Regions from separate parts of the Vibrio coralliirubri genome, predicted to be linked through region 1. Evidence: predicted binding sites of a transcription regulator. Region 1 holds the regulator's gene; the other holds the start of a gene.

Region 1 (15,284 bases):
ATAGTTGGCCAAGCTGAGCTTCTAACTGCTCGGTACCGACACCTACTGTCACTAAGTTCGCAGACCCACAACCTTGGCAATTGTGCACGATATGCTGCTGAGAACCACAGTGGTGGCAGCGCATCTCATTACTGTATTGGTGATAAGTATAGTAAGCATCACAACGTTTACACTCGGCAGTCCAACCACAATCGTGACACATCAATGCGGGAGAAAACCCTCGGCGATTGAGGAACAGCATCACTTGGTTGCCTGCTTTGAGGTGTCTTTGCATCTCTGCAATTAACGACGCAGACAAACCACTTTCTAGATATTCACCTTTAACATCCAACACCTTATTGGTGGTCGGCAGTGCGACACCCGCACGTGAAGTGAGGGTGAGATAACTGTATTTACCGATCTGAGCGTTGTGCAGTGTTTCAAAGGCCGGAGTCGCCGAGCCTAACACTACTGGAATCTGCGCTTTATGAGCACGCATGATCGCCACATCACGAGCGTGGTAGCGCAGGCTATCTTGTTGTTTATAAGACGCGTCGTGCTCTTCATCGACAATGATAATGCCTAGGTCAGCAAATGGCGTGAACAGAGCCGAACGGGTACCAATCACGATGCCCGCTATTTTATCGCGCGCCGATAACCAAGCATTCAGTCGCTCAGAATCGTTTAAACCTGAGTGGATAACCTCAACAGGCACATTAAAGCGTCGCTTAAAGCGGTTAATCGTTTGAGGGGTGAGGCCAATCTCGGGCACAAGCACTAACGCTTGTTTACCTTGGTCGAGAATCGGCTTAATCATATTCAGGTAAACCTCGGTCTTACCTGAGCCAGTGACCCCCTCTAACAGGAAACAACCAAAGTCGGTTTGGCTATTTACGGTCGCAATCGCGATGGCTTGTTCTGCATTGAGCTTAGGTTTGTCTTGGTCGTTCTCAAGTTCAACCGGCCACGGTTGGCGTTTCGGCTTTTTCTCTAACGATTCAATCCAGCCTTTCTCTTCAAGCGTCTTGAGTACGGCACTGCCTACATCTTCATCAATGAACTCTTGATGAGGAACCGGGCCGTGCTCAAGCATGTGCATCACTTTTGCTTGCTTGACCGCGCGACCAAAACCTTGCATCAGTTGGTCTTTGCCTGATGGTGTTAACTGCCACTCAACCAGCGTCGCGAAGTCGGCGGCTTTGCCTTTTCTTAGGGCGCTCGGAAGGGCGTTAGCAAAGGTTTCGCCAAGCGGGTACTGATAAAACTGACTGCACCACATTAACAGTGAATAGACAGATTCCGGCCAAACAGGTTGATTATCTAACAAGGCTTTAATCGGTTTGAGCTTGTCTAGCTCGAATTCAGATTCGTTAACCAGAGCCGTGACAATACCGGTTAAGGTTTGTCGTCCAAAAGGCACAGAGACTCGTCCACCAATAATCGGAAATAGGTGGCTTGGAATCTTGTAATCGAACTGCTTGTCGAGTGGAACAGGCAGTGCCACGCGGGCAATCATTGGACGCATAAAGGGACGGCTTTATCTGAGTTGACGAGAGCGAACAGTCTAAAGGATAAGGCGGTTAAATTCGAGAAGCAGTTTGGATGAAGGCGGCGAGTTAGCGTATACCGACAACGACAGCCCGAAATCTCAGGCCGATAAAGGAAATAAAGAGAGAATTGGTGAAAAATGTATCAAATCGGTTGATCCTGCCTTATAGATTCATTACTATACTGCGCCTTAAAGGTATGGCTTCATCACTCTTTTGTGTCGATGCGGTGTCTTTATTTCTTTTTTTAAACTACGTGTGGTGTGCGGCTTAGAATCGTATAGCGACACGGCCTACTTGAGGTTATCCCATGAAAGCTGGAATCCACCCAGAATACAAAGCAGTTACTGCAACTTGTTCTTGCGGCAACACATTTGAGTTCAACTCAACGCTAGCAAAAGAATCAATCCACCTAGACGTATGTGACAAATGTCACCCGTTCTACACTGGTAAGCAACGTATCGTAGATACTGGCGGCCGTGTTGATCGCTTCAACAAGCGTTTCGGTGCTCTTTCTAGCAAGAAGTAATTCTCGCTATTTAGACATGAAAAAGGACACTTCGGTGTCCTTTTTTGTTGCCTGCAATTTGAGAAAGCACTGACTTTCATTCAAGCTTCAATCCCGCCTCACGATAAGTTGCCTACCTTTCTATTGCAGGGCAATTCCTTGCGTATCTCTCTGCACCAAAATTCAGCTCGAAAGTTCAACAAGCGATAGTAATTTCAACTGCTCACTGGTCTTATTAGTAGTGAAATCTCGTTTTTTAATGAGACAGAGGCTCCAACCACCTAGGAACTTTGAAGTACATCCATTAACATGAACAAGATCCCCCAAATAATAATATCCTAGGAACCTACACCTATGTCTGAAGACAGCAGCCAAGCTCAATCCTCTCAAGAATTATCACCTCAAGAACAATTCCGTCAGCAAGCTCTTGATTACCATGAGTTCCCAATTCCAGGCAAAATTGCCGTAGAACTGACGAAGCCTGCAAACTCTGCAGAAGACCTAGCACTTGCATACAGCCCAGGCGTGGCTGAGCCTGTTCGCGAGATCGCACAGAACGTTGATAACGTTTATAAGTACACAGGTAAAGGCAACATGGTTGCAGTTATCTCTAACGGTACAGCGATTCTTGGCCTAGGTAATCTTGGCCCTATTGCTTCTAAACCTGTTATGGAAGGTAAAGCGCTCCTGTTTAAGCGTTTTGCTGGTTTAGATTCTATCGATATTGAAGTAAAACACCGCACAATCGATGAGTTCGTTGATACGGTTGCGAATATCGCAGATACATTCGGCGGTATTAACCTAGAAGACATCAAAGCACCAGACTGTTTTGAGATTGAACGTCGCCTGATTGAACGTTGTGATGTTCCGGTATTCCACGATGACCAACACGGTACAGCGATTGTAACGGCAGCGGGTATGCTGAATGCGATCGAACTTCAAGGTAAGAAACTTGAAGAGTGTAAGATCGTTTGTTTAGGTGCTGGCGCAGCAGCGGTTGCTTGTATGGAGCTACTGATTAAGTGTGGCGCTCAGCGTGAAAAAATCTACATGCTTGACCGTAAAGGTGTGATCCACACTCGTCGTGATGACCTAAACGAATACAAAGAGCTGTTCGCAAATAACACTGACAAGCGCACGCTTGAAGATGTTATCGAAGGCGCTGACCTGTTCTTGGGTGTATCGGGTCCTAACCTACTGCCTGCTGAAGCACTAACGCTGATGGCTGATAAGCCAGTTGTGTTTGCATGTTCAAACCCAGATCCAGAGATCAAGCCTGAGCTTGCACACGAAGTTCGTTCTGACCTAATCATGGGTACAGGCCGCAGTGATTACCCTAACCAAGTAAACAACGTACTTTGTTTCCCATTCATTTTCCGTGGTGCACTAGACGTGCGTGCGAGCGAAATCAATGACGAAATGAAGCTGGCGGCGGTTAAAGCGATTCGTGAACTAGCGAAAGAAGAAGTTCCAGCTGAAGTACTAGCAGCTGCGGGCGAGACTGCACTGGAGTTCGGTAAGGGTTACATCATTCCTAAGCCAATGGATCCACGTCTACTTCCACGCGTAGCACGAGCAGTTGCGGAAGCGGCTGTTGAATCTGGCGTAGCTCGTATCGAGATGCCTGCTAACTATATGGCTTAATAGCTGTTGCTCTATTGAGCGAAAAAGAATAATAAAAAACCGACTCATAGGAGTCGGTTTTTTTATGTCTATCATTCACAGCGTAGTCATAAAAACGCAATGCGTGATGTGATAAACAGGGTCAGCTATAACGAATCAATAATGAAGGCAGTGACTGAATTGTTTTTATTCTTCGTCAAACGCTTCGAACTCGATACCCATTTCTGTCATCAGTTTTTTCACTTCAGCAGGGATATCGTCAGGACGATCTTTACGAAGGTCTTCATCCGTTGGTAGTGGTTGGCCTGTGTACGCATGTAGAAAGGCTTCGCACAGTAGCTCACTGTTTGTTGCATGGCGTAGGTTATTAATCTGGCGGCGAGTACGCTCGTCAGTAAGAACCTTTAACACTTTTAGAGGGATAGAAACTGTAATTTTCTTTACTTGTTCGCTTTTCTTTCCATGCTCAGCATATGGGCTTATGTATTCACCATTCCAGTCGGCCATTGCGTACCTTCATCACTTTAGTTGTTAGAATAAATTAATAGTGGTGATTTTAGCGGGATTTACTGCCATAAGCAAAGACATATAGACGTCTAGAAGTGTTGACGTCTCACGTTTATGAAAGTAAAGTGAATAACATATATCTAACACAGCCGCAAAATGCCGACAAGCCGCTGTGATTCTCAGACGCAAAACTTGTAAGGAAGCACCTATGAGCAGCCGGAAGCCAGCAACAATCGCAGTACGTACTGGTATCGAGTCAGACACGCAACACCATGCCGTTGTCCCACCCATTTATCTTTCGACTAACTATGGGTTTCCCGCTTTTGGTGAAGTGCCAAAGTACGATTACACCCGTTCTGGTAACCCAAATCGTGGTTTATTAGAAACGGCACTGTTTGAGCTTGAATCAGGCAAAGGCGCGGTTGTGACTAACTGCGGTACTTCGGCGCTTAACTTATGGGTTTCGGCTTTCTTAGGCGGCGATGATCTTATTATTGCACCGCACGACTGCTACGGCGGTACTTACCGTCTGTTTAACACTCGCTCGCTAAAAGGTGACTTCAAAGTTCTGTTCGTTGATCAATCGGATCAAGCGGCACTGGATGCAGCGATCGCGCTTAAGCCAAAATTGATCTTAATTGAAACCCCATCGAATCCACTGGTTCGTGTGGTTGATATTGCAGAAACTTGCCGCAAAGCGAAAGAGGTTGGTGCTCTGGTTGCTGTCGACAACACGTTTTTGACGCCTGTGTTCCAAAAGCCTTTAGAGCTGGGTGCTGATTTTGTTATCCACTCTACAACCAAGTACATCAACGGACACTCAGATGTGATTGGTGGCGTTGTGGTTACTAAGACAGAAGAGCACGCTGAAGAGCTAGCATGGTGGGGCAACTGTATTGGTGCGACCGGCACACCATTTGATAGCTACATGACTTTACGTGGTATTCGTACGCTAGGTGCGCGTATGCGAGTTCACGAAGAAAGCTCGCGTGAGATTCTAGCGTCTCTGCAGCAACAAGATCTCGTTGGCACTATTTATCACCCAAGCCTTCCTGAACATCCGGGTCATGATATCGCGAAGAAACAGCAATCGGGCTTTGGCTCAATGCTCAGCTTTGAGTTTGCGGGCTCATTCGAGGCGCTTAAATACTTTGTTGATAAGTTAGAGCTATTCTCCTTGGCAGAATCATTGGGCGGTGTTGAAAGCCTGATTTGTCACCCTGCGTCGATGACTCACCGTGCGATGGGTGAAGAAGCATTAGCAGAAGCGGGTGTTTCTCAGCAACTACTGCGTCTATCTGTTGGCCTTGAAGATGCAGAAGACCTAATCGATGACCTCAAGCAAGCGTTTGAAAGAACACAGCGCTTTATCGCTGAAGGGGAGGGTTAATAATGGCAACCTTTCGCCAGCTACATAAATTTGGTGGCAGCAGTTTAGCAAACCCTGAATGTTACCAACGCGTGGTCAACATTCTTAGAGAATACTCATCAGCATCTGATTTGGTGGTGGTATCGGCAGCAGGCAAAACAACCAACCGCTTAATTGAGTTCGTTGAAGCGCTCGACAAAGATGGTCGTATTGCCCATGAATGCCTACAAGCACTTCGTCAGTTCCAGCTTGATCTGATTGAAGCACTGCTTGAGGGTGAGTCTGCAGCGCAACTAACGGGCACCATTCAACAAGAATTTACCGCTTTGGGTGAGCTAACGGCTCCCTTGAGCGAAGCACAAAAAGCAAAAGTGCTTGGACATGGTGAGGTTTGGTCTTCACGTCTACTCGCTGCTTTGTTGTGTCAGCATGATTTACAAGCCGTTGCTCAAGATGCGCGTGCCTTTTTACGTGCAGAAGTGGGCGCTCAGCCTGAAGTCGACCGCGCACGTTCTTACCCTCTGATTAAAGAAGCTCTGGCGCAGCATGCACATTGCCGCGTGGTGATTACTGGCTTTATGGCTCAGAACTGCGAGGGTGAAACGGTATTGCTTGGCCGTAACGGTTCGGATTACTCAGCGACCGTGATTGGTGCTTTGGCTGAAGTTGAACGCGTGACGATTTGGAGTGATGTGGCGGGCGTTTACAGCGCTGACCCTCGTTTGGTTTCGGATGCGTGTCTACTGCCTCTACTTCGCCTTGATGAAGCCAGTGAATTGGCTCGTCTTGCCGCTCCAGTGCTTCATAGCCGAACGCTACAGCCTGTGGCTCAAAGTGCTATGGATCTCAGCTTACGCTGCAGCTACCAGCCGGAGGCGGGCTCTACACAGATAGAGCGTGTACTGGCATCGGGTCGTGGCGCAAAAATCATTACCTCTCTGGATGAAGTGCTTATCGTGCAGCTGACCTTTGGTCACGGCCATGATTTCGACCGTCTAGAGAGTGAAGTGCTTGAAGGGCTTAAGCGCGCTCAACTGGAGCCGCTTGCTTATGAGCTTGAACCGGATCAACACTGCTTGCGTCTTGCCTATACGGAAGAGATCGCTGGTGGTGCATTAGAATATCTCCAAGACCATGCGATTGAAGCGGAAATTAAGCTAAAAGAAGGTTTCTCTCTGATTGCTGCAGTGGGTGCGGGTGTGACTAAGAACCCGAACCATTGCTACGGCTTCTACCAGCAGCTTAAGAGCTCACCGGTTGAGTTCATCTCAGAAGCGAACTCAGGCTTAAGCTTGGTGGCTGTGATTCGTAAGAGTGAAACATCAAGCCTAGTGAAAGGTATTCACTCTCAACTGTTCCAAGCGCAGAAGCGTGTTGCGATTGCCTTGTGTGGTAAGGGCAACATTGGTTCAAGTTGGTTAAGTCTGTTTGCTGAACAAAAAGCGGAACTTGAAAAGCGTCGTGGAATGAACTTTGAATTGGTTGCCGTGGTTGATAGCCAAACCTATTGGTTCGATGACCAAGGTATTGATGCGACCTCAGTGAGCAAGCGCTTTGACGATGAAGCGATTGCCAACAATGGGAACGACTGGTTAGAGCGTTTGGGTTCTATTCAGGGTTACGATGAAGCTGTGGTACTCGATGTCACCGCAAGCCCTGTGCTTGCAGCAAAGTACCTGCAAATTGCACAACAAGGTATCCATCTGATCTCGGCTAACAAGGTGGCTGGTTCTGCATCGAGCGAGTATTACCATCAAGTACAAGATGCTTTCGCTAAGATCAGCCGTCATTGGTTGTACAACGCGACAGTAGGTGCAGGCTTACCGATTAACCATACAGTACGAGACCTTCGAGAAAGCGGCGATGACATTATTGCGTTGTCAGGTATTTTCTCTGGCACTCTGTCTTGGTTGTTCCAACAGTTTGATGGCACGGTACCATTCAGCGAGTTGGTTGACTTAGCGTGGCAACAAGGCCTGACTGAACCGGACCCGCGTGCTGACCTAGATGGCTCAGATGTCATGCGTAAGCTGGTGATTCTGGCGCGTGAATCCGGTTTGGATATCGAACCTGAAAACGTAAAAGTGGAATCGCTCGTACCTGCAGAGCTGCAAGAACTATCTGTGGATGACTTCTTCGACAAAGCTTCTGTACTGAGCGAAGAGTTGGCTGAGCGTTTAGAGAAAGCGCACTCTCAACAGAAAGTCTTACGTTACGTAGCGCGTTTGGAGAAGAACGGTAAGGCAACCGTAGGCGTTGAAGCACTGTCTAAAGAACATGCTCTGGCGAACTTGTTGCCTTGCGACAACATCTTTGCGATTGAGAGCAAATGGTACAAAGATAATCCATTGGTGATCCGAGGCCCAGGTGCAGGACGTGAAGTCACAGCTGGCGCAATTCAATCTGACTTAAACAGAATGTCGAGCCTGTTTTGATTTTCAGAACGATTGGTTTAATGCTCAGATCAATTGGTTTAGCGCGTAAATGGCATACTATTCACTAAGATAAATAAGGCTGAAAGCACGATGTGTTTTTCAGCCTTTTTCTACATTATTTCTGCTTTGCGACCCATCTAACGACTTGAGTTTTACTCACGATCTACTTGAGAAAAATTCATAATGGATCTGTTGACATTAAATCGTATTCAATACATTCTACAGACATATAGACGTCTAAACGTCGTTTAAGGATTTGAGTTTTTAGTGGTTGCTTTTGCCACAGGGAGAGTAAGATGGGATACACACACGCTAGTCATATCGACGCTTTAAATCAGAATATCGCTGAGCTTTCTGACAACATCAATGTGTCATTTGAGTTTTTTCCACCAAGCAGTGAGAAGATGGAAGAGACCCTATGGAACTCTGTTCACCGTCTTAAAACACTTCAACCAAAATTTGTATCGGTAACTTACGGCGCAAACTCGGGCGAACGTGACCGTACCCACTCAATCATTAAAGAAATTAAGAACCAAACTGGCCTAGTGGCTGCACCGCACCTAACGTGTATTGATGCGAGTCGCGAAGAGCTGATTCAAATTGCCGACGATTACTGGGCAAATGGTATCGAGAGTATTGTTGCGCTACGTGGTGACATTCCAGCAGGCGGCGGCGCGCCAGAGATGTACGCATCTGACCTAGTTGAGCTACTTAAATCTCGCCACGATTTTGATATCTCAGTTGCAGCATTCCCTGAGGTTCACCCTGAAGCAAAAAGCGCTCAATCTGATCTTATTAACCTAAAGCGTAAAGTGGATGCGGGTGCTAACCGTGCAATCACTCAGTTCTTCTTTGATGTAGAAAGCTACCTACGTTTTCGTGACCGTTGTGTAGCGGCAGGTGTGGATGTTGAGATTGTACCGGGCATCTTACCGGTTTCTAACTTCAAGCAAGCGTCGCGCTTTGCAGCGATGAACAACGTAAAAGTACCTGGCTGGATGGCGAAGCAGTTCGAAGGTTTGGATGATGATCCAACCACTCGTCAGCTAGTAGGTGCTAGCCAAGCGATCGATATGGTTCGTACGCTGAGCCGTGAAGGTGTGAAAGATTTCCACTTCTACACGCTAAATCGTGCAGAAATGACTTACGCACTTTGCCATACGCTAGGCGTTCGTCCGCAAGTCGCTGCGCTTTAAGCAAAGTCTAAGAAGTAAAGCCTGAGCACTTGTAAAAAGCCTCTGGCAGTAACATTTCAAATCCTATAGATACAAAAAAGGCTTGGACTCATAGAGTTCAAGCCTTTTGCTTTTCTAGCTTCTAGCTTCTAGCTTCTAGCTTCTAGCTTCTAGCTTCTAGCTTCTAGCTTCTAGCTTCTAGCTTCTAGCTTCTAGCTTCTAGCTTAACTTAAGCTAGAGCGCCAAGTTCAAGCAGTACTTCTTCAGCCCATACAATCCATGCTTCACGGATAAGTAGGTTACGACGAAGTGTTAGACGCTCAAGGCGTGCTTGCTTGTCTAGTGTCGATGGCGTTGCGTAGTAAGCTGCTTCGATTTCTTTGTAGTGAGAAACCAGTTTGCGAGACTCTTCTACTAGCTCAGCAAGTTGTACACGGTAAGCGTCAGAAGGTTGTACAGCACAAGCCATTAGCTTGGCTGAGAACTCGTCACGAACGGTTGGGTGTGCAGTTGGTTGTTCAAACCATTCACCTAGCGCGCCACGGCCAGCATCAGTGATAGAGTAAACTTTACGATCAGGTTTGCCTTCTTGAGGCTCAAGCACGCAAGTTACCTGGTCGTTCTGAGCCATTTTATTTAGCTCGCGGTAAACTTGTTGATGGCTAGCTTTCCAGAAGTAACCAATGCTTGCGGAGAATTCTTTTGTGATATCGTAACCAGTAGCATCGCGTGTACTTAAAACGGTTAGAATTACGTGTGGTAATGACATGTCTGAAATCCAAATGGTAAACAGTAAACAAATACTTAAACAACAAGTGTGCTTCTAATGGCACGTTATATTGGTTATGTCTAAGTAGCACCAACTCATCGGTTGGTTATGTCACCTTACAAAGCCGTTTATCACCTAGGTTGACCAGTTTATTGGTCAAATTGCTGCAGATTATTTTTTTGGAGTGTTTCCGCAGCGGAGCAGTAGTATATCTAAATAATAAGCATAAAGTAGAATACATGGACAAAATAACCCAAAAAACTGACAAAATACTCACTAGTGGTTATTTTGCAAAATAAAAAGGTCGCGCGTGGCGACCTTTTGTTCTTTTTATAGTAGGAATCACTAATTAACCAGTGTTTCGCATACCTGCTGCAATGCCTGCAATCGTCACCATTAGCGCTTCTTCTAGCTCTGCTGGTGGTGTTTCACACTTACGAGTACGGTAAAGCAGTTCTGCTTGAAGCATGTTTAGTGGCTCAACGTAGATGTTACGTAGGCGAATTGACTCAAGCCCCCAAGGGTCGCTTTGCATCAAGTTTTCGTTATTTTCTACATTCAGTACCGCTTTGATGTCTTTTTGTAGCTGTTCACGCAGTAACTCACCCAGAGGTAATAGCTCTTCATCAACAAGACGCTGGTCGTAGTACTTGGCAATTTCCATGTTGCACTTCGAGTACACCATTTCCAACATACCCAGACGAGTTGAGAAGAATGGCCATTCACGACACATCTCTTCAAGTAGCGCTTGATGGCCTTGGTCAACTGAGTATTGAATCGCTTCACCAGCACCTAACCATGCAGGAAGTACCAAGCGGTTTTGGCTCCAAGAGAAGATCCATGGAATTGCACGTAGGCTTTCTACGCCGCCATTCGGGTTACGTTTCGCAGGGCGAGAACCAAGAGGCAGTTTACCTAGCTCCAGTTCAGGCGTCGCTTGACGGAAGTAAGGTACAAATTTCTCTTCGCCACGAACCACGTTACGGTAAGCCTCACAAGAGACTTGAGATAGCACTTCCATTAGGTCGCGCCACTCTTGTTTAGGCTCAGGTGGTGGTAGAAGGTTCGCTTCTAGAATCGCACTTGCGTATAGGTTAAAGCTGTTTACAGCAACATCTGGTAAGCCAAGCTTAAAGCGGATCATTTCGCCTTGCTCCGTTACACGTAAGCCGCCTTTCAAGCTCTTCGGTGGCTGAGAAAGAAGAGCTGCGTGCGCCGGAGCACCACCACGACCAACTGTACCGCCACGACCGTGGAATAGAGTCAGTTCAATGCCTTCTTCGTCGCAAACCTTAACCAGCTTGTCCATCGCATCGTATTGAGCCCAACCTGCAGACATTACGCCGGCATCTTTTGCTGAGTCAGAGTATCCGATCATTACCATTTGATGGTTTTGGATAAAGCCACGGTACAAGTCGATGCTCATTAGCTGCTTCATTACCGCTTCTGAGTTGTTCAAGTCGTCTAGCGTTTCGAACAGCGGACATACGTCCATGCGGTACGGGCAACCACACTCTTGCAGCAGCAAGTGAACAGCCAGTACATCCGATGCAGTACGAGCCATAGAAATTACGTAAGCACCGAAGGCTTCACGAGGTTGAGCAGCAATGACCTTACAGGTGTCTAAAACCTCTTTAACCTGTTCAGATGGCTCCCAATCACGAGGAAGTAGTGGGCGTTTTGAGCTTAATTCATTGGTTAAGAAAGCAATCTTGTCTTGCTCGCTCCACTGGTCGTAGTCGCCAATGCCTAGGTAGCGAGTCAGTTCAGACAGCACATCTGAGTGACGTGTACTTTCTTGACGAACATCGAGACGCACTAGGTGTACACCGAATGCTTTTAGGCGGCGCAAGGTATCAAGTAGAGAACCGTCTGCGATTACGCCCATGCCACATTCGTGCAGCGATTGGTAACACGCGTACAGCGGTGTCCAAAGTTGGTCGATGTTCTGTAGTGTTTCTTTCTTCGGTACTTCAGCGTCATGCAGTTTTGCATCAAGCACTTCTAACGTGTTGTTCAGCAGAGTACGTAGGCTCTTTAGGATTGCACGGTAAGCTTCATGCTCATCACCCGCTAGTTCACGAACGGCATCATTACACTTAGTCATCGACAGTTCGGTAATCAGCTCGTTTACGTCACCTAGGTAAAGGTCAGCGGCTTTCCAGCGAGATAGGCGCAGTACTTCTTTGGTGATGGTGTGTGTTACGAATGGGTTACCATCGCGATCACCGCCCATCCAAGATGAGAAGTGTACCGGGCGCGCATCAATTGGTAGACCTTCACCAAGGTAGCCTTTTAGTCGGCCATCCATTTCACGTAGGAAATCTGGTACAGCTTCCCAAAGTGAGTTTTCAACAACCGCAAAGCCCCATTTTGCTTCATCAAGTGGCGTAGGGCGTTGCTGACGAATCACATCTGAGTGCCAACCTTGAGCGATAAGTTGCTCTAGGCGACGTTCTGTTTTCACGCGCTCTTTGTGTGATAGGTCGCTTAATTCTAATTTAGACAGACACTCGTTGATCTTAACTAGCTTGTTGATCATGGTGCGACGAGTGATTTCTGTTGGGTGTGCAGTCAGAACGAGTTCAATGTTCAGGTCGCGAACGGCTTGAGCCGCATCTAGCTTGCTGATGTCATTCTGGTTTAATTTGGAAAATAGAGATTGCAGCACGTCTGGTTCGCAAACATGCTCCTCACAGTGGCGAGAGATGGTGTGGTACTGCTCTGCCATGTTGGTGAGGTTGAGAAATTGGTTAAATGCACGAGCAACAGGAGTGAGTTGTTCGTTCGGCAGGTTTTTGATTTCTTCAACTAGGCTGTCACGGTCAGCTTTGTTGCCTGCGCGGGCGGATTTGGAAAGTTTACGGATAGTCTCCACTTTTTCTAAGATAACGTCACCATGTGCATCTTGGATTGTGTTACCTAGCAAGCGTCCCAGCATGCTTACGTTACTCTTGAGAGCGGCGTATTTCTCGTTCATTGTCATCCTGCCTCGTAAAAAAATTACATCCATTGTTCCTTGTTAAGTACACAATCTAGCGAAAAGTGCTGTATCTAGTCAAATAAAGCATTCTAAGTTTGCAATTATTAGTTTTCGAAATGCGGGAGAAGTAAATTTTCCAATAGTTCGGAATTAAAGTGAAATTTAATTACAAGAACAGGCTGTGTCAGGGATAACAGTATAAAAGCCACCTTTTTGGGTGGCTTTTATACGAAAATATTGGAAGAAAAGTAATAACTAGAAACAATATTTACGGATCGATTTACTCAGAACATCAATCGTTGGATCGATAAAATCGAAGCTTAGGAACTCATCTGGTTGGTGAGCTTGGTCGATTGAGCCCGGACCCAGAACTAAGGTTGGGCAAAGTTCTTGAAGGAAAGGTGCCTCAGTACAGTAGTTCACGGTTTGTGATTCAATCTCACAAACTGATTCCATGCCACCGATAAATGGATGGTCGTGTTGGCACTCGTAACCAGGGATAGGTTCATGCAGAGGTGTAATCTCGATTCTGCCCGGCCATTTTGCTTCCACTTCCTTAAGTGCGCTGCGCAGCATGTTATCCAAGCCATCTAGGCTGATACCTGGCAAAGGACGCACATCATAGTGCAGCTCACAGCAACCACAGATACGGTTGGCACTGTCGCCACCGTGAATATGGCCAAGGTTTAGCGTTGGGCTTGGAATTGCGAAACCCGGGTGGTGATACTCTTTGACTAGCTTGTCACGCAGTTGCATTAAAGCGAACAACACTTCATGCATGATCTCGATGGCGTTGACACCTAATGCAGGATCAGAAGAGTGACCTGATTTACCCGTTACTCGCACAGCGTTAGCAACATGGCCTTTATGACCACGAATCGGCACAAGGCTGGTTGGCTCACCAATAATGCAGTAATCCGGTTTAAACGGTGCATTCTCAGTGAAATGACGCGCACCCAGCATGGTGGTCTCTTCGTCACAGGTTGCCAATACATAAAGAGGCTTGGTCTGTTTGCTCCAATCCATCTTCTTTGCCGCTTCATAAACGAAAGCGAAAAAGCCTTTCATATCGGCTGTGCCTAATCCATAGAAGCGATTGTTGTGTTCTGTTAGTGCGTGAGGGTCGAAGTTCCAACGTCCTTCATCGAATGGCACTGTGTCGCTGTGTCCTGCGAGTAGCAAGCCACCTTCGCCCGATCCCATCTTAGCGACCATATTATGCTTGCCGGGTTCGACCTCCACGACTTCAACGCTAAAGCCTACGTCTTTAAACCATTGAGCCATTTTTTCGATCACTTTCTCGTTGCCATGATCCCAGCTTGGATCGGTCGAGCTAATAGAGTCTGTGGAAATTAGGCCTTTGTAGACCTCAAGAAAACTCGGTAATTGCATAATAACTTCACTTCTACTATTGACAGGAAAACCATAAGTCGGTAAAACACATATTAAATCATATTTAATGCATAAGAAATCAAATAAAGCTAAAAATTAAGTATGAATAGTCAAATTTGAAATGTAACTTACCTCAGAAATGGATGTGTTGAGATGTTGAAAACCACGATCATTGGCGCAAGCGGCTACACAGGAGCAGAACTGGCTCTAATGATAAACAGACACCCTGAGCTCACGCTATCAGGTTTATATGTCTCAGCCAATAGTGTAGACGCAGGTAAACCTATTGCGGCACTGCACGGTAAGTTAGCTGGCCTGATTGATATGCCAGTACAACCTTTAACAAATCCTGAAGAAGTAGCTAAACAGTCTGATGTGATTTTCTTAGCCACTGCACACGAAGTCAGTCACGACCTAGCGCCAATCTTTCTAGAGAACGATTGCCAAGTCTTCGACCTATCGGGTGCATTCAGAGTTAAAGGCGAAAACTTCTATCAAGAGTTTTACGGTTTTGAACATCAACACGAACAATGGCTAGACAAAGCGGCTTACGGTTTAGCGGAATGGAACGAACAAGAAATTAAAGAAGCTCAGCTTGTTGCGGTAGCGGGTTGTTACCCAACCGCATCACAACTGGCAATTAAGCCTTTGGTTGAAGCCAAGTTACTGGATGAAAACCAATGGCCAGTGATTAACGCAACCAGCGGTGTTACTGGTGCGGGCCGCAAGGCGACGATGGTTAACAGCTTCTGCGAAGTGAGCCTGCAAGCTTATGGCGTATTCAATCACCGTCATCAACCTGAAATGGCTGCACATTTAGGATGTGATGTGATTTTCACTCCGCACCTCGGCAACTTTAAGCGCGGTATTTTAGCGACCATCACCATGAAATTGGCTGAAGGCGTGACAGAACAGCAGATACAAGATGCCTTTGAGCAAGCTTACCAAGGTAAACCTGCAGTGAGACTACTCGAAGAGACATTGCCAAGAATTCAAG
Region 2 (15,284 bases), 590 kb from region 1:
CAAATGGTCGATAAGGTTTTAGAACTGCCTGAAGGTTCAAAGATGATGTTGATGGCACCGATTGTCAAAGAGCGCAAAGGTGAGCATGTTAAAACACTGGAAAACTTAGCTGCGCAAGGCTTTATCCGTGCCCGAATTGATGGTGAAACCTGTGATCTATCCGATCCACCAGCACTTGAACTTCATAAGAAGCACACCATTGAAGTCGTGGTAGACAGATTCAAGGTTCGTCCTGATCTTCAACAACGTTTAGCCGAGTCATTCGAGACCACATTAGAGCTCTCTGGCGGTATTGCGGTTGTTGGCTGGATGGACCAAACAGATCAAGAAGAGATCGTATTCTCTGCTAACTTCGCCTGTCCTAAATGTGGTTACAGCATGCAGGAACTTGAGCCTCGCCTGTTCTCATTTAATAACCCGGCAGGTGCTTGTGGTACGTGTGATGGTCTTGGTGTTCAACAATACTTTGATCCAAGCAGAGTGATTTTAGATCAGAACCTAAGCATTGCTGAAGGTGCGATAAAAGGTTGGGATCAAAAGAACTACTACTATTTCCAAATGCTAACATCGCTGTCAGAACATTATGGTTTTGATCTGTATGCGCCATTTAATTCTCTACCTAAAAAGACTCAAGAGATCATTCTAAAAGGATCAGGTCGTACTGAAGTGGAATTCAAGTACATCAATGACCGAGGTGATATTCGAGTTAAGCGTCATCCATTTGAGGGCATTTTAAATACCTTAGAACGCCGTTACCGTGATACTGAATCTAACGCGGTGCGTGAAGATCTTGCCAAATACATCTCAACCAAATCGTGTTCTAGCTGTGATGGCACTCGCCTGAGATTAGAAGCTCGAAATGTTTTCATTGGTGATACAACACTGCCGGAAATCGTTGAACTGAGTATTGCTGACGCACTACAATTTTTCCAAGAATTGAAGTTAGACGGCCAGCGTGGGCAGATCGCAGATAAAGTGATGAAAGAGATCAATGATCGTCTGCATTTCTTAGTCAACGTAGGTTTGAACTACCTTAACCTATCGCGCAGTGCTGAAACGCTATCTGGTGGTGAGGCGCAACGTATTCGTTTGGCGAGCCAAATCGGTGCCGGTTTAGTTGGCGTTATGTATGTACTGGATGAGCCATCAATTGGTCTCCACCAGCGCGATAATGAACGTCTATTGCAAACCTTAATTCACCTTAGAGACTTAGGTAATACCGTACTTGTCGTGGAACATGACGAAGATGCAATTCGTTGTGCTGACCATGTTATCGATATCGGCCCAGGAGCAGGCGTTCATGGGGGTCACGTGGTTGCAGAAGGTACCATGCAAGACATCATAGAAAACCCGAACTCTTTGACAGGCCAATACCTGAGCGGTGCTAAAGAAATTGCAGTGCCAGAAAAGAGAACACCTATCGACAAGAAAAAGGTCGTAGAGATCGTTGGCGCAACAGGGAACAACCTAAAGAATGTGACCGCGACAATTCCTGTTGGATTGTTCAGTTGTATTACGGGTGTATCAGGTTCGGGTAAATCAACGCTGATCAATGACACCTTCTTTAAAGTCGCCCACACTCAATTAAACGGAGCCACGACTGCAGTTCCGGCGCAGCACAAAAAGATTAAAGGGTTAGAGCATTTTGATAAGGTGATCGACATAGACCAAAGCCCTATCGGTCGTACTCCAAGATCAAACCCTGCAACTTATACAGGAATTTTCACCCCTATCCGTGAGTTATTCGCAGGCACCCAGGAATCACGTTCTCGTGGTTACAAGCCAGGTCGATTCAGTTTTAACGTTCGAGGTGGTCGTTGTGAGGCTTGTCAGGGCGATGGCGTAATCAAGGTAGGGATGCACTTCTTACCCGATGTGTATGTGCCTTGTGATGTGTGTAAAGGTAAGCGCTATAACCGTGAGACTCTAGAGATCCGCTACAAGGGAAAAACCATTGACGAAGTTCTAGAGATGACCGTGGAAGATGCTCGTGAATACTTCAACCCGGTGCCTGTTATCGCTCGTAAGCTGCAAACTTTAATGGACGTTGGCCTTTCCTACATTCGCCTCGGACAAGCAGCGACAACCTTGTCTGGCGGTGAAGCTCAACGCGTTAAGTTAGCAAGAGAGTTGTCTAAACGAGACACAGGGAAAACCTTATACATTCTCGATGAGCCAACAACAGGTCTTCATTTCCACGATATCCAGCAGCTGTTAACGGTGCTACATAGACTGCGTGATCACGGTAATACGGTTGTCGTGATTGAGCACAACCTAGATGTTGTTAAAACCGCAGACTGGATCCTAGATCTTGGCCCAGAAGGTGGGCAAGGTGGTGGTGAGATTGTTGCAGAGGGTACACCTGAAGATGTGGCGTTAGTCGAAGGTTCACACACTGCTCGCTTCCTTAAGCCTATGTTAAATTTGAAGTAGGTGTAAAATAGCGCCCTGCGGGCAGACAGAAAAATGTTAAAGTAACAGAGCTTGTTTCAGAAGGAACAAGCTCTGTTTTTATAAGGTTAGGGATTTATGGCAACAATACACACTAGCGGTACCCAGCTAGAAAATCAGGTCACTCAGCTACCACTCAACAAAGCATTTCTGGCTTCTTTAGCTGTTGTATTCTTGTTAGCCATGCATTTTTTCATGCCGAATCCTGGAGGCTCGGGGCTTGCTCTATCCTTTAACCCTACCACTTGGTTGGCGCTAAGCTTCGCGCTAGCAATTGGCTTTTACCAACTCGCGACCAATAGAGTACTCAAGTATTCCAAATTAACGATTGGTTTGTTGATTAGCTGCATCATACTCACACTACCTATTTTATACAGTAATGCAGCTCCTCAAGGAGCGTCAGGGCGCTTGCTTGGATTATGGGCGGGCTTTGCCTTATTTGTGGTGCTGCAGCAATTTAAGTTCAGCAATAAACACAAGCAACGTATGTTGTGGTTCATTGTACTTGCTGTTGTTATACAAGCACTGTTTGGCTATGTGCAATATTTCTTATTAGAGCCTGGTAACCTATTTGGCTACAACACAGCGGCAAACCGACCATATGGGATATTTCAACAACCGAATGTAATGGCAAGCTTTCTTGCTACGGGTTTTGTGCTGTCCGCTTACCTTTTAGCAAGACAGCCAGCTAAATATAATCACAAAATTAGCGAGTCATTCTTACTATACCTAACCCCAACCTTAACCGTACCCTTGCTGATCATCATCGCATCACGTACCGGATGGTTGGCCGCTGTCATTGGGTTTATCTGCATTCTGCCCTATCTATACAAGTTCTCGACTAAGAAACGCTTCTACGGATGGTGCGCATCAGTGCTCGTCGGTGTCATCGTCGCTTTTACGGTGATCAACCTCAGTGCGACAGATAGCCTCGCAAGTAAAAGAGCTAACTTAGAAAGCCCGCGCGCTTATACGTTCCCGCAAGCTTTAGATATGATGATCGAAAAGCCATTCACAGGTTATGGTTACGGGAAATTTGAGTCTGAATACACGCTATATACGGCTCGCCAACATCAACTCAACTCGAACTATCACCCAGGTCTTCCTTCAATGGATCACCCGCACAATGAGTTCCTGTTTTGGGGAGTTGAAGGGGGGATTGTACCAATCATCGGAATCTTGATTGCTGCAATATTGGTGATGTCACGCATAGCAAGTTCTGCAAAAGGAACACGTCTAGCCCTGCTCGCGTTATTTATCCCAATCCTTTTGCACTCTCAACTTGAGTATCCTTTTTACCACTCGGCCATTCACTGGATAACATTCATTATATTGATTTACTGGGTCGATCAGCGCTCTTCCCGACATTATCAACAATCGTTCAGTATCATCAGTAAAACCCTGTTTAGAGTCTCGAGCTTAGTGATACCTATCTTGGTCAGTTTTTATATGTTGAGCGCCCTGCACACCAATTATGTACTGACTAAGTTTGAACTGTCTAAGCCTAAGAACCCAGACATTCTTAAGCAGGTAACGAACCCAGTGGTGTGGAAAGATCGCTACGATTGGGACATATACAGCACTTACCTTAATATTGGCCTCTACAAAGCCGACCCGAGCCTTATACAACCTTACATCGATTGGTCACTGGAGATCATAAAGAGCAAACCAAGACCGGCTTTCTACAGCAATCTGATTCTGGCGTATCAAGGCCTAGGAGAAGAAAGTAAAGCAGAGCAAATTCGTAGCGAAGCGAACTTTTTATTCCCTAATAGAGACTTTTCAAAGGTTCAGTATAAGAAAGTGTCACAAGCAGAAGATAACGTTTCGTCTCCTTAATAATGTTAAGAATTCACAAAGCAAGCACCATTTAAATAGGAGCTTGGGGTAGATACAAAAAAGCGCACGTTTCCTCGTGCGCTTTTCTTTTTAATTTCAGTCTATTACAGCTATTTCAAAACATCTTTTAGCGCTTTTAGACACAACGCAACATTCTCTTTACGAGCACCGTAACCCATTAGGCCGATACGCCATGCCTTACCAGCCAAAGAGCCAAGCCCTGCACCGATTTCAAGATTATATTCTTCTAAAAGCTGCGTTCTGATCTTAGCCTCATCAATTCCTTCTGGGAAATAAAGTGCGTTAAGCTGCGGCAAGCGGCTCTCTTCATCAACCACAAATTTTAACCCTAGAGCTTCTACACCTTCTTTAAGCTCTTGGTGCATCGCATGATGACGAGACCACGCATTATCTAGGCCTTCATTTTTCAACAAAACAAGCGACTCATGCAGAGCATAAAGGCTATTCACGGGGGCAGTATGGTGGTAGCTACGCTTACCTTCTCCACTCCAATAACCTAGTACTAAACTTTGATCCAAGAACCAGCTTTGTACTGGCGCTTGGCGGGCTTTCATTTTATCAACTGCGCGCTGAGAGAAAGTCACCGGAGATAGCCCTGGCACACAAGACAGACACTTTTGGCTGCCAGAATAAACCGCATCTAGCTGCCACTCATCAACCAGCAATGGCACACCACCAAGTGATGTCACTGCATCAACAATCGTTAACGCATCAAACTGACGAGCGACAGCAGAGATAGCTTGAGCATCCGATAGCGCTCCGGTAGACGTTTCTGCATGCACAAATGCAACAGCAACAGCATCGGGGTTTTCTGCCAATGCTTGTTCTACCTTTTCAACTGAAACGGGCTTGCCCCACTCGTCATCAACAAGGATGGCTTCGCCACCACAGCGCACCACGTTTTCTCGCATACGCTCACCGAAGACACCGTTACGACAAACAATCACCTTTTCACCAGGCTCAATCAAGTTAACAAAACAGGTCTCCATACCCGCACTGCCCGGTGCAGAAACGGCAATCGTAAATTCGTTTTCAGTCTGAAAAGCGTATTTAAGAAGTTGTTTAAGCTCATCCATCATCGCAATAAACAGCGGATCTAGGTGACCTATGGTTGGACGGCTCAAAGCCTGTAGCACTTGAGGTGAGATATCAGAAGGACCAGGCCCCATTAACGTTCGGTGTGGTGGATAAAAGCTATCGATAGCAGTAGTGAGTGTTAAATTAGACATGTACATCCCTTACGTTAATGTTGTGAACAATCCACCCTAAAGCAAATTGATTACCTCAGCAATTAGCCATAAGTATTGAGGTCAAACCACTGTCACATAATTGTTAAAATTATTTTTCAATTATCTCAAGTTACGGATTGACATTGTTACCACAAAAACGTTCAATGAAACGGCTATCTAGCAGAAGAGGAGCACTGCCCAGGCAGATGTTTTGTGGAACCGCATTTCCAATACAAAACATTTATGGGGAGCAGTGCCGAGATAATAAAAGTATGCAGGACCTTTATTATCGGTTGAGCGGGCTGAATCCCGTCAACTGTCGCCATTTCTATATGGTGAAGAGCTTCTGAGGTTACTATTCTAATAATTCCTCTCTTTTTGCTCTAAAACTCTCTTCGAAAAACATCGGACGTTGGATTACCCAACCGTAATTTTATTTTAGGAAGTCGTGGGAGATATATCGTGAGTGCATCTAATGTAGCTGGTTCTTTTAATGTCGCTAAGTTTGGTGGAACAAGTGTTGCCAACTTTGAAGCAATGAGCCGTTGTGCTGCTATTATTGAAAACAACTCAAACACGAAACTGGTCGTGAGTAGTGCATGCTCTGGTGTCACTAACTTGCTGGTTGAACTGGCAAATGGTGTTCAAGACAAAGCTCGTCGTCAGGAACTAATGGCGCAATTAGCGGACATTCATAACGCAATTCTTGACCAACTCGCAGACCCAATCAGCATCGAAAAAGAAGTTCACAGCATTCTTGATGACATTGCGAGCGCTGCAGAGGCTGCATCATTCCAAACAAGCACTAAACTGACGGATCACCTTGTCGCATGTGGCGAGTTGATGTCGACACACATCTTGGCTCAGATCATCTCTGAACGAGGCACTCCTGCTGTTCGCTTTGATATCAGAGATGTGATGCGTACTAATGATGATTTTGGTAAAGCCGAACCTCAACTAGAAGATATTGCCACTCTAGCGCAAGAGAAACTTATTCCACTTTGCCAACAACAAGTTGTCGTGACCCAAGGTTTTATCGGTGCTGATAGTGAAGGCAACACCACGACTTTAGGCCGCGGTGGCAGTGATTACTCAGCAGCACTGATTGCCGAATCTGTACAGGCGATTGGTCTAGAAATCTGGACGGATGTTCCGGGTATTTACACCACTGACCCTCGTATTGCACCTAAAGCCTCTCCTATCCCAGAGATCAGCTTCAGTGAAGCATCGGAAATGGCAAACTTTGGTGCGAAGATCTTGCACCCATCAACTCTAGTACCTGCACTACGCCACCAAATACCGGTATTTGTCGGCTCTTCTAAAGCACCAGAGTTAGGTGGTACTTGGATTCGTCAACAAGTTGAAAGCTCCCCTCTATTTAGAGCGCTTGCCCTACGCTGCAACCAAACTATGGTTACGCTACGCAGTGCTAACATGTTCCATGCCTATGGCTTCTTGGCAAAGGTATTCGAGATCCTTGCTAAACATAAGATCTCGGTCGATCTTATCACTACCTCAGAGATCAGTGTGTCTCTCACTCTCGATCAAACAGACACTTCAGGTGGTGCTCCTGAGTTACCTGAAGCCGCTCGCCTTGAGCTTGAAGAGCTGTGTTCTGTCGATATTGAACACGACCTATGCCTTGTTGCACTTATTGGTAACAACATGAGTGAAAGCAAAGGCTATGCGAAGCAGGTATTCGGTACTCTTGAAGATTTCAACCTACGCATGATTTGTTACGGAGCAAGCCCACATAACTTGTGCTTCTTATTGGATGAATCTGTTTCTAAGCTGGCGATTCAAAAACTTCACCAAGAGTTATTTGAGTAGAAAGTCCGTTATCATCGACAGATAAATAACTAAATCACAGATACAAAAAGGGTTGCTATTAAGCAACCCTTTCTCTTTTTTACTTTACGAATCAAAGCTCGTCATAGATTCAAACTAGTTAATGTTTGGACCTAACCACTTCTCAGCTTCCAACATATCCCAGCCTTTGCGGTCAGCATAGCTATCCACTTGATCCTGTTGAATCTGTGCAATAGCAAAGTATCGGGCATCAGGATGTGAGAAGTACATGCCAGATACTGAAGCGCCAGGCCACATCGCGTAGCTTGTCGTTAATGACATGTCGATTGCCTTTTCAACGTCCATCAACTCCCACAACGTGCCTTTCTCTGTATGCTCAGGGCAAGCAGGGTAACCTGGAGCTGGACGAATACCTTGGTATTTCTCTCGAATCAAATCGTCGTTAGACAAATTCTCATCTGGCGAGTAACCCCAAATATCCTTTCTCACTTCTTTATGCAGATACTCCGCGAACGCTTCAGCCAATCGGTCAGCAACCGCCTGAATCATGATTGCGTTGTAGTCATCGCCTTTCGCTTTGTATTCATCAGCCAACTCTCGCTCACCAATACCACCCGTTACCGCAAAACCACCAATCCAGTCCGCTTTACCACTTTCTTTTGGCGCAATGTAATCTGACAGGCAATAGTTAAAGCCTTTTGGTTTCTCTGTTTGTTGACGAAGGTTGTGTAGAACCTTTAGAACTTCGGTGCGAGATTCATCGGTATACACCTCAATATCATCACCAACACTGTTCGCTGGGAACATGGCACACATACCACGCGCTTCAAGCAGCTTCTCTTTCTCTACGCGATCCAGTAAGTCATTGGCATCTTTGAATAAGCGTTTTGCCTCTTCACCCACTTCTTCATGGTCCAAAATAGCTGGGTACTTACCAACCAATGACCATGTCATAAAAAATGGAGTCCAATCGATATACTGACGCAAAGTCGCCACATCAAAATCATTGAAGATGTGAACTCCCGGCTTAGCGGGTGCCGGTGGCGTATACGCATCCCAATCGATAGCAACTTTATTGGCACGAGCTCTTTCAAGCGTAACAGGCTTGGTACGAGGCTTCTTACGATTGTGCTGATCTCGAACGCGATCGTAATCGATATCCAGCTTCTCAACGAAAGCGGGTTTCAATTCATCAGACAGTAGTGAAGTACAAACACCCACTGCACGCGAGGCATTATTTACGTATACAACAGGCTCTGAATAATTCTGTTCAATCTTAACAGCTGTGTGAGCTTTAGATGTGGTTGCACCGCCAATCAGAAGAGGCAGCTTGAAACCCTGTCTCTCCATCTCTTTAGCAACATGTACCATTTCGTCAAGAGACGGTGTAATCAGTCCAGACAGACCAATAATGTCGACATCTTCTTCTTTGGCTACCTTAAGAATCTTCTCGCAAGAAACCATCACACCCAGATCGATAATCTCGTAGTTATTACATTGCAAGACCACACCAACGATATTTTTACCGATATCGTGAACGTCACCTTTAACGGTCGCTAACAAAATCTTCCCGTTAGTTGCACCCACTTCTTTGGATGCATTGATGAATGGTTCTAAATGGGCAACCGCCTGTTTCATCACACGCGCAGACTTTACAACCTGTGGTAAGAACATCTTACCTTCACCAAATAGGTCACCAACAACGTTCATGCCGTCCATTAGAGGACCTTCAATCACTTCAATAGGACGAGAGGCATTAACACGAGCTTCCTCAGTATCTTCAACAATAAAGTCGGTGATACCTTTTACCAAAGAGTGCTCCAAACGCTTCTCTACAGGCCAAGTTCGCCACTCTAATGCAGATTTATCTTCAATCTTACCAACAGCACGCTCTAAGTATTCGGTCGCCATATCCAGCAATCGTTCAGTCGAATCATCACGACGGTTTAGTACGACATCTTCAACAGCATCACGCAGATCTTCTGGAACATTGTCGTAAATTTCCAACTGACCAGCGTTTACAATGCCCATATCCATACCGTTTTTAAAACAGTGATATAGGAACACCGCGTGAATAGCCTCACGGACGTAGTTATTGCCGCGGAATGAGAATGAAACATTCGACACGCCACCAGAGATCATCGCATACGGGAGATCGCGTTTGATGTCCCCTACTGCCTCAATGAAATCAACCGCATAGTTATTATGCTCATCGATACCCGTCGCCACTGCGAAAATATTCGGGTCAAAAATAATATCTTCTGGCGGGAAACCGACTTCATCAACAAGGATGTTGTAGGCATTGGTACAGATCTCGACTTTACGCTCTCGAGTATCAGCCTGCCCGACTTCATCAAATGCCATCACGATGACAGCAGCACCATAACGACGAACTAATTTGGCCTGTTCAACAAACTTCTCTTTGCCTTCTTTTAGAGAGATTGAGTTAACGATGCCTTTACCTTGAATACACTTTAGGCCAGCTTCGATAACTTCCCACTTAGAAGAATCGACCATAACAGGTACTTTCGAGATTTCAGGTTCTGAAGCACATAGATTCAGGAATTTAACCATACACGCCTCGGCGTCTAGCATCCCTTCATCCATGTTGATATCGATAATTTGAGCACCATTCTCGACTTGCTCTCGAGCTACACTCAAGGCTTCGTCGTAGAGCTCTTCTTTGATAAGGCGCTTAAAGCGTGCAGAGCCGGTAACGTTGGTACGCTCACCCACGTTCACGAACAAAGATTCTTTAGCAATCGTCAGTGGCTCTAGTCCCGAAAGACGGCAAGAAACAGGTAAATCTGGCAATTGACGCGGCGTTACACCTTCAACTGCCTCAGCCATTTGGCGGATATGCTCTGGAGTAGTACCACAACAGCCACCAATTAGGTTCAAGAAGCCACTTTCAGCCCATTCCTTAACGTGCTCAGCCATATCTTCAGGAGAAAGGTCATACTCACCAAATGCATTAGGTAAGCCCGCATTAGGGTGAGCGGAAACGTTACATTCTGAGATACGAGACATCTCACCGACATACTCACGCAGTTCATCAGGGCCCAATGCACAGTTCAATCCAAATGAGATAGGTTTTACATGACGAAGGGCATTGTAGAATGCTTCTGTCGTCTGTCCTGAAAGGGTACGACCTGATGCATCAGTGATGGTACCGGAAATCATCACTGGCAGACTGGTACCTACTTCTTCGAAAACAGATTCAACCGCAAAAGCACACGCTTTCGCGTTTAACGTATCAAAGATAGTTTCAATAAGAATTAAATCTGAACCGCCCTTAATGAGCGCGCGAGTCGATTCAGAATAAGCTTCAACCAGTTCGTCAAAGCTAACATTACGGTAACCAGGATCGTTTACATCAGGGGATATAGAACAAGTTCGGTTGGTTGGACCTAATACACCCGCTACGAAGCGAGGCTTGTCTGGGGTCTTTGCGGTCCATTCATCAGCTGCTTCACGAGCAAGCTTGGCAGCAGCAAAGTTAATCTCTTCACTAAGGCTTTCCATATCATAGTCGGCCATAGCGATGGTTGTAGCGTTAAAGGTATTGGTTTCGAGGATGTCTGCCCCAGCTTCCAAGTATTCTGAATGGATATCTTTGATAAGCTTAGGCTGTGTAAGAACTAAAAGGTCATTGTTGCCCTTCAAGTCACTGTGCCAATCAGCAAAGCGTTCACCTCGATAGTCTTGCTCTTCCAATTTATAATCCTGAATCATGGTGCCCATGCCACCATCAATCAGTAAAATTCGTTGCTTCAACAGAGCGTCAATCTTTTGCCTTACATTACTTCCCACGGTACAACCTCATTCCTTTAATTATCCCTCCATCCTATCACACATTAAAAAGGAGTCTAGACGTCTAAAAAAGGAAATTGATTACTGAGTCATGACAAAAAAATGTTTGCTATTTGAGCATGAGACAACGAAAATTCATATTCATACTTTGTTACATGTTGGAATCCCAATGTCGGTCTATTACACCTTATGCTTCTTGTCGGCTGCAGCCATGCTTATTGCTTTCGTTAATACCAAAATTGGTAAAATGCAGACAACCATCGCCATCACAGCTGGCTCAATGATGTTATCTCTATTGATTATCATTGCGGGACAAAACAATTGGTTCCAACTGGCTGACATCGCCTCAGAAACCGTTGCCAGTATCAACTTTGAAGATTTCCTACTAAAGGGAATATTGGGCTTCTTACTCTTTGCTGGTGGTTTAGGGATTAAGTTACCAAATTTAAAAGACCAGAAATGGGAAATAACAGTACTCGCGTTAGGTGCTACGTTGTTTTCAACATTCTTTATCGGTTTTGTGCTATACGGGTTCTGTCAGTTCATCGGTATTCAATTTGATCTGATTTACTGCCTACTCTTTGGCTCGCTAATCTCTCCAACCGATCCCATCGCCGTGCTAGCAATAGTAAAGAAACTCGACGCTCCCAGAAGAATCTCTACTCAAATCGAGGGAGAATCTCTATTCAACGATGGTTTTGGCTTAGTTATCTTCGTAACCCTATTTACTATCGCATTCGGCACAGAAGCGCCGACTGTCGGCAGTGTGACCATGCTATTCGTCCAAGAGGCGATTGGCGGCATTGTCTATGGTTTTGTTTTAGGTCTTGTATTCCACTACCTAATCAGCAACACCGATGACCACTCTATGGAGTTGCTATTAACCATCGGTATCCCTACTGCTGGTTATGCGTTTGCTGAAGTTCTACATGTATCAGGTCCATTGGCAATGGTGGTATCAGGTATCATGATTGGTAATTGGACTCGCTTTATCGGATTCTCGAAAGAGAGTGAAGATCACCTAGATCATTTCTGGGAATTGATAGATGAATTCTTAAACGGCGTATTATTCCTATTAATTGGTATGTCGATGCTGTTATTCAAATTCCACCAAGAAGACTGGATCTTAATGGCGTTCGCAGTACCTCTAGTGCTAAGCGCACGCTACCTAAGTGTTTTCTTGTCTTATATCGGATTCAAACGTTTTAGAACTTACAATCCTTGGTCAATCAAGATCTTAACTTGGGGTGGTTTGCGTGGTGGACTAGCTCTAGCCATGGCACTTTCGATCCCTTCAGGTATCTGGGTAATTGAAGACAAAGCAATAGATGTAAAAGAGATAATCCTTGTCATGACATACGCCGTTGTTGTGTTCTCTATTCTAGTTCAAGGCTCAACAATCACTCCTATGATAGAGAAAGCAAAACAAGCAGAGAAAGAGCTAGATTAACACCTAGATAGATCAACCAAGGCCGCCTACTTTAGGTGGCCTTTTTTATACCCAATGAAAGTCAAACTCACCAATTCCCACACTGAAGCTATAGCTGAAAGGTATACGTGGAATATAGAACTTATATCGATATTTGATAGCGCTAGTATTTAAGCAATTGAAAGCATTAATGTGGGTGGCTAGAACTCTTTAAGGAGCTTAAGTCATACAGAGAATTAGTTCTTCTGCCCACTCGCTAGTCTACCCAATAACCCACTCTCAAGTTATATAAGCTTCAATCGAAAGGCTTCACCTTTCACCTGGAAACAAAAGTAACGGGACTCAACGTCTCGCTAGAATAGCGTTAGTTATTAACAGGACTACGGAGCTAGATGAGTGGTGAACAGAAAGCTTTAGCTTTGAACTAAGTCATTAAATACAGCAAGGCTGCACTAAATCAGTGTTCGATAGAGATAGCTAAAGGAACACTTGGTACTTCTAGTGGTACTTCTAGTGATACTTGTAAAAATGACAGGAATAAAAAGCGCTAGCATTTCTGCCGATACGTGCAGACTAGAGTCTTAAATATGGCAAGGCTGGAATGAGCAGGCACTCCGGAGATTCGAGCACGCAGGTGAGCTAGGAGCTCCTAGTTATCCCACATTACTTCGTAGAAGCAACAGACGTAAAAAAGCCCCAGCATTTCTGCTGAGGCTTAGTATATAGAAGGGTTGGAGGTTTAGACTCTCAACACGCGCGGTTTTGGTAAGTCGGAGAATCCGCTGCTTAACTAATGGCGTATATTGGATTCAGAAAGCAAAAAGGCTCTAGCATTTCTGCTAGAGCCTTAAATATGGCAGGGGTGGAGAGATTCGAACTCCCAACACGCGGATTTGGAATCCGCTGCTCTGCCAATTGGAGCTACACCCCTAAAACTTTCATTACTTCAGATTCGAAAAAACCTCGCACTAGGCGAGGTTATCGAATAAGTGGCGGAGTGGACGGGACTCGAACCCGCGACCCCCGGCGTGACAGGCCGGTATTCTAACCAACTGAACTACCACTCCGCAGTGGAATACTTGTCGTCGCTGACAAGTGTTCAAATTTAAAGCCTGGCGATGTCCTACTCTCACATGGGGAAGCCCCACACTACCATCGGCGCTATTGTGTTTCACTTCTGAGTTCGGCATGGAATCAGGTGGGTCCACAATGCTATGGTCGCCAAGCAAATTTTAAAATTCGGAAAACTGATTTAAAAGTCTATCTCTTCAAACTCATTCAAGCGTTTGGTATTTCTTTGAGTCCACAAAACCCCTTGGGTGTTGTATGGTTAAGCCTCACGGGCAATTAGTACAGGTTAGCTCAATGCCTCGCAGCACTTACACACCCTGCCTATCAACGTCGTAGTCTACGACAACCCTTTAGGACGCTTATAGCGCCAGGGAAAACTCATCTCAAGGCTCGCTTCCCGCTTAGATGCTTTCAGCGGTTATCGATTCCGAACTTAGCTACCGGGCAATGCCATTGGCATGACAACCCGAACACCAGAGGTTCGTCCACTCCGGTCCTCTCGTACTAGGAGCAGCCCCTTTCAATTTTCCAACGCCCACGGCAGATAGGGACCGAACTGTCTCACGACGTTCTAAACCCAGCTCGCGTACCACTTTAAATGGCGAACAGCCATACCCTTGGGACCGACTTCAGCCCCAGGATGTGATGAGCCGACATCGAGGTGCCAAACACCGCCGTCGATATGAACTCTTGGGCGGTATCAGCCTGTTATCCCCGGAGTACCTTTTATCCGTTGAGCGATGGCCCTTCCATTCAGAACCACCGGATCACTATGACCTGCTTTCGCACCTGCTCGAATTGTCATTCTCGCAGTCAAGCGGGCTTATGCCATTGCACTAACCACACGATGTCCAACCGTGTTTAGCCCACCTTCGTGCTCCTCCGTTACTCTTTGGGAGGAGACCGCCCCAGTCAAACTACCCACCAGGCACTGTCCGTAATCCCGATTCAGGGACCAACGTTAGAACATCAAAACTACAAGGGTGGTATTTCAAGGACGACTCCACCACATCTAGCGACGCGGTTTCATAGTCTCCCACCTATCCTACACATGTAGGTTCAATGTTCAGTGCCAAGCTGTAGTAAAGGTTCACGGGGTCTTTCCGTCTAGCCGCGGGTACACTGCATCTTCACAGCGATTTCAATTTCACTGAGTCTCGGGTGGAGACAGCGTGGCCATCATTACGCCATTCGTGCAGGTCGGAACTTACCCGACAAGGAATTTCGCTACCTTAGGACCGTTATAGTTACGGCCGCCGTTTACCGGGGCTTCGATCAAGAGCTTCGACCGAAGTCTAACCCCATCAATTAACCTTCCGGCACCGGGCAGGCGTCACACCGTATACGTCATCTTACGATTTTGCACAGTGCTGTGTTTTTAATAAACAGTTGCAGCCACCTGGTATCTGCGACTCTCGTCTGCTCCATCCGCAAGGGACTTCACTGATAAGAGCGTACCTTCTCCCGAAGTTACGGTACCATTTTGCCTAGTTCCTTCACCCGAGTTCTCTCAAGCGCCTTGGTATTCTCTACCCGACCACCTGTGTCGGTTTGGGGTACGATTCCTTACAATCTGAAGCTTAGAGGCTTTTCCTGGAAGCATGGCATCAATGACTTCACTA

The links. Region 1 encodes MetJ, which represses methionine synthesis genes. Its sites were predicted from a motif close to TTAGACNTNTANANGTCTAA; they were not measured.
Region 2: the regulator MetJ is predicted to act here: its motif matches at 11,211-11,230, upstream of metH (methionine synthase).

The regions. Positions count from the first base shown of each region.
Region 1 is NZ_AP025470.1:243,969-259,252, forward strand. Features, by position in the region: gene priA (primosomal protein N') at 1-1,504, opposite strand, end outside; gene rpmE (50S ribosomal protein L31) at 1,837-2,055, shown strand; gene OCV20_RS01125 (malic enzyme-like NAD(P)-binding protein) at 2,389-3,678, shown strand; gene metJ (met regulon transcriptional regulator MetJ) at 3,844-4,164, opposite strand; gene OCV20_RS01135 (O-succinylhomoserine (thiol)-lyase) at 4,373-5,554, shown strand; gene OCV20_RS01140 (bifunctional aspartate kinase/homoserine dehydrogenase II) at 5,557-7,968, shown strand; gene metF (methylenetetrahydrofolate reductase) at 8,265-9,164, shown strand; gene OCV20_RS01150 (PadR family transcriptional regulator) at 9,373-9,912, opposite strand; gene ppc (phosphoenolpyruvate carboxylase) at 10,262-12,898, opposite strand; gene argE (acetylornithine deacetylase) at 13,151-14,287, opposite strand; gene argC (N-acetyl-gamma-glutamyl-phosphate reductase) at 14,441-15,284, shown strand, end outside.
Region 2 is NZ_AP025470.1:3,335,466-3,350,749, forward strand. Features, by position in the region: gene uvrA (excinuclease ABC subunit UvrA) at 1-2,433, shown strand, start outside; gene OCV20_RS15065 (PglL family O-oligosaccharyltransferase) at 2,530-4,290, shown strand; gene OCV20_RS15070 (pyridoxal-phosphate-dependent aminotransferase family protein) at 4,401-5,540, opposite strand; lysine riboswitch at 5,717-5,894, shown strand; gene lysC (lysine-sensitive aspartokinase 3) at 6,003-7,370, shown strand; gene metH (methionine synthase) at 7,485-11,162, opposite strand; gene OCV20_RS15085 (cation:proton antiporter) at 11,332-12,612, shown strand; tRNA gene OCV20_RS15090 (tRNA-Trp) at 13,446-13,522, opposite strand; tRNA gene OCV20_RS15095 (tRNA-Asp) at 13,582-13,658, opposite strand; rRNA gene rrf (5S ribosomal RNA) at 13,702-13,817, opposite strand; rRNA gene OCV20_RS15105 (23S ribosomal RNA) at 13,918-15,284, opposite strand, start outside.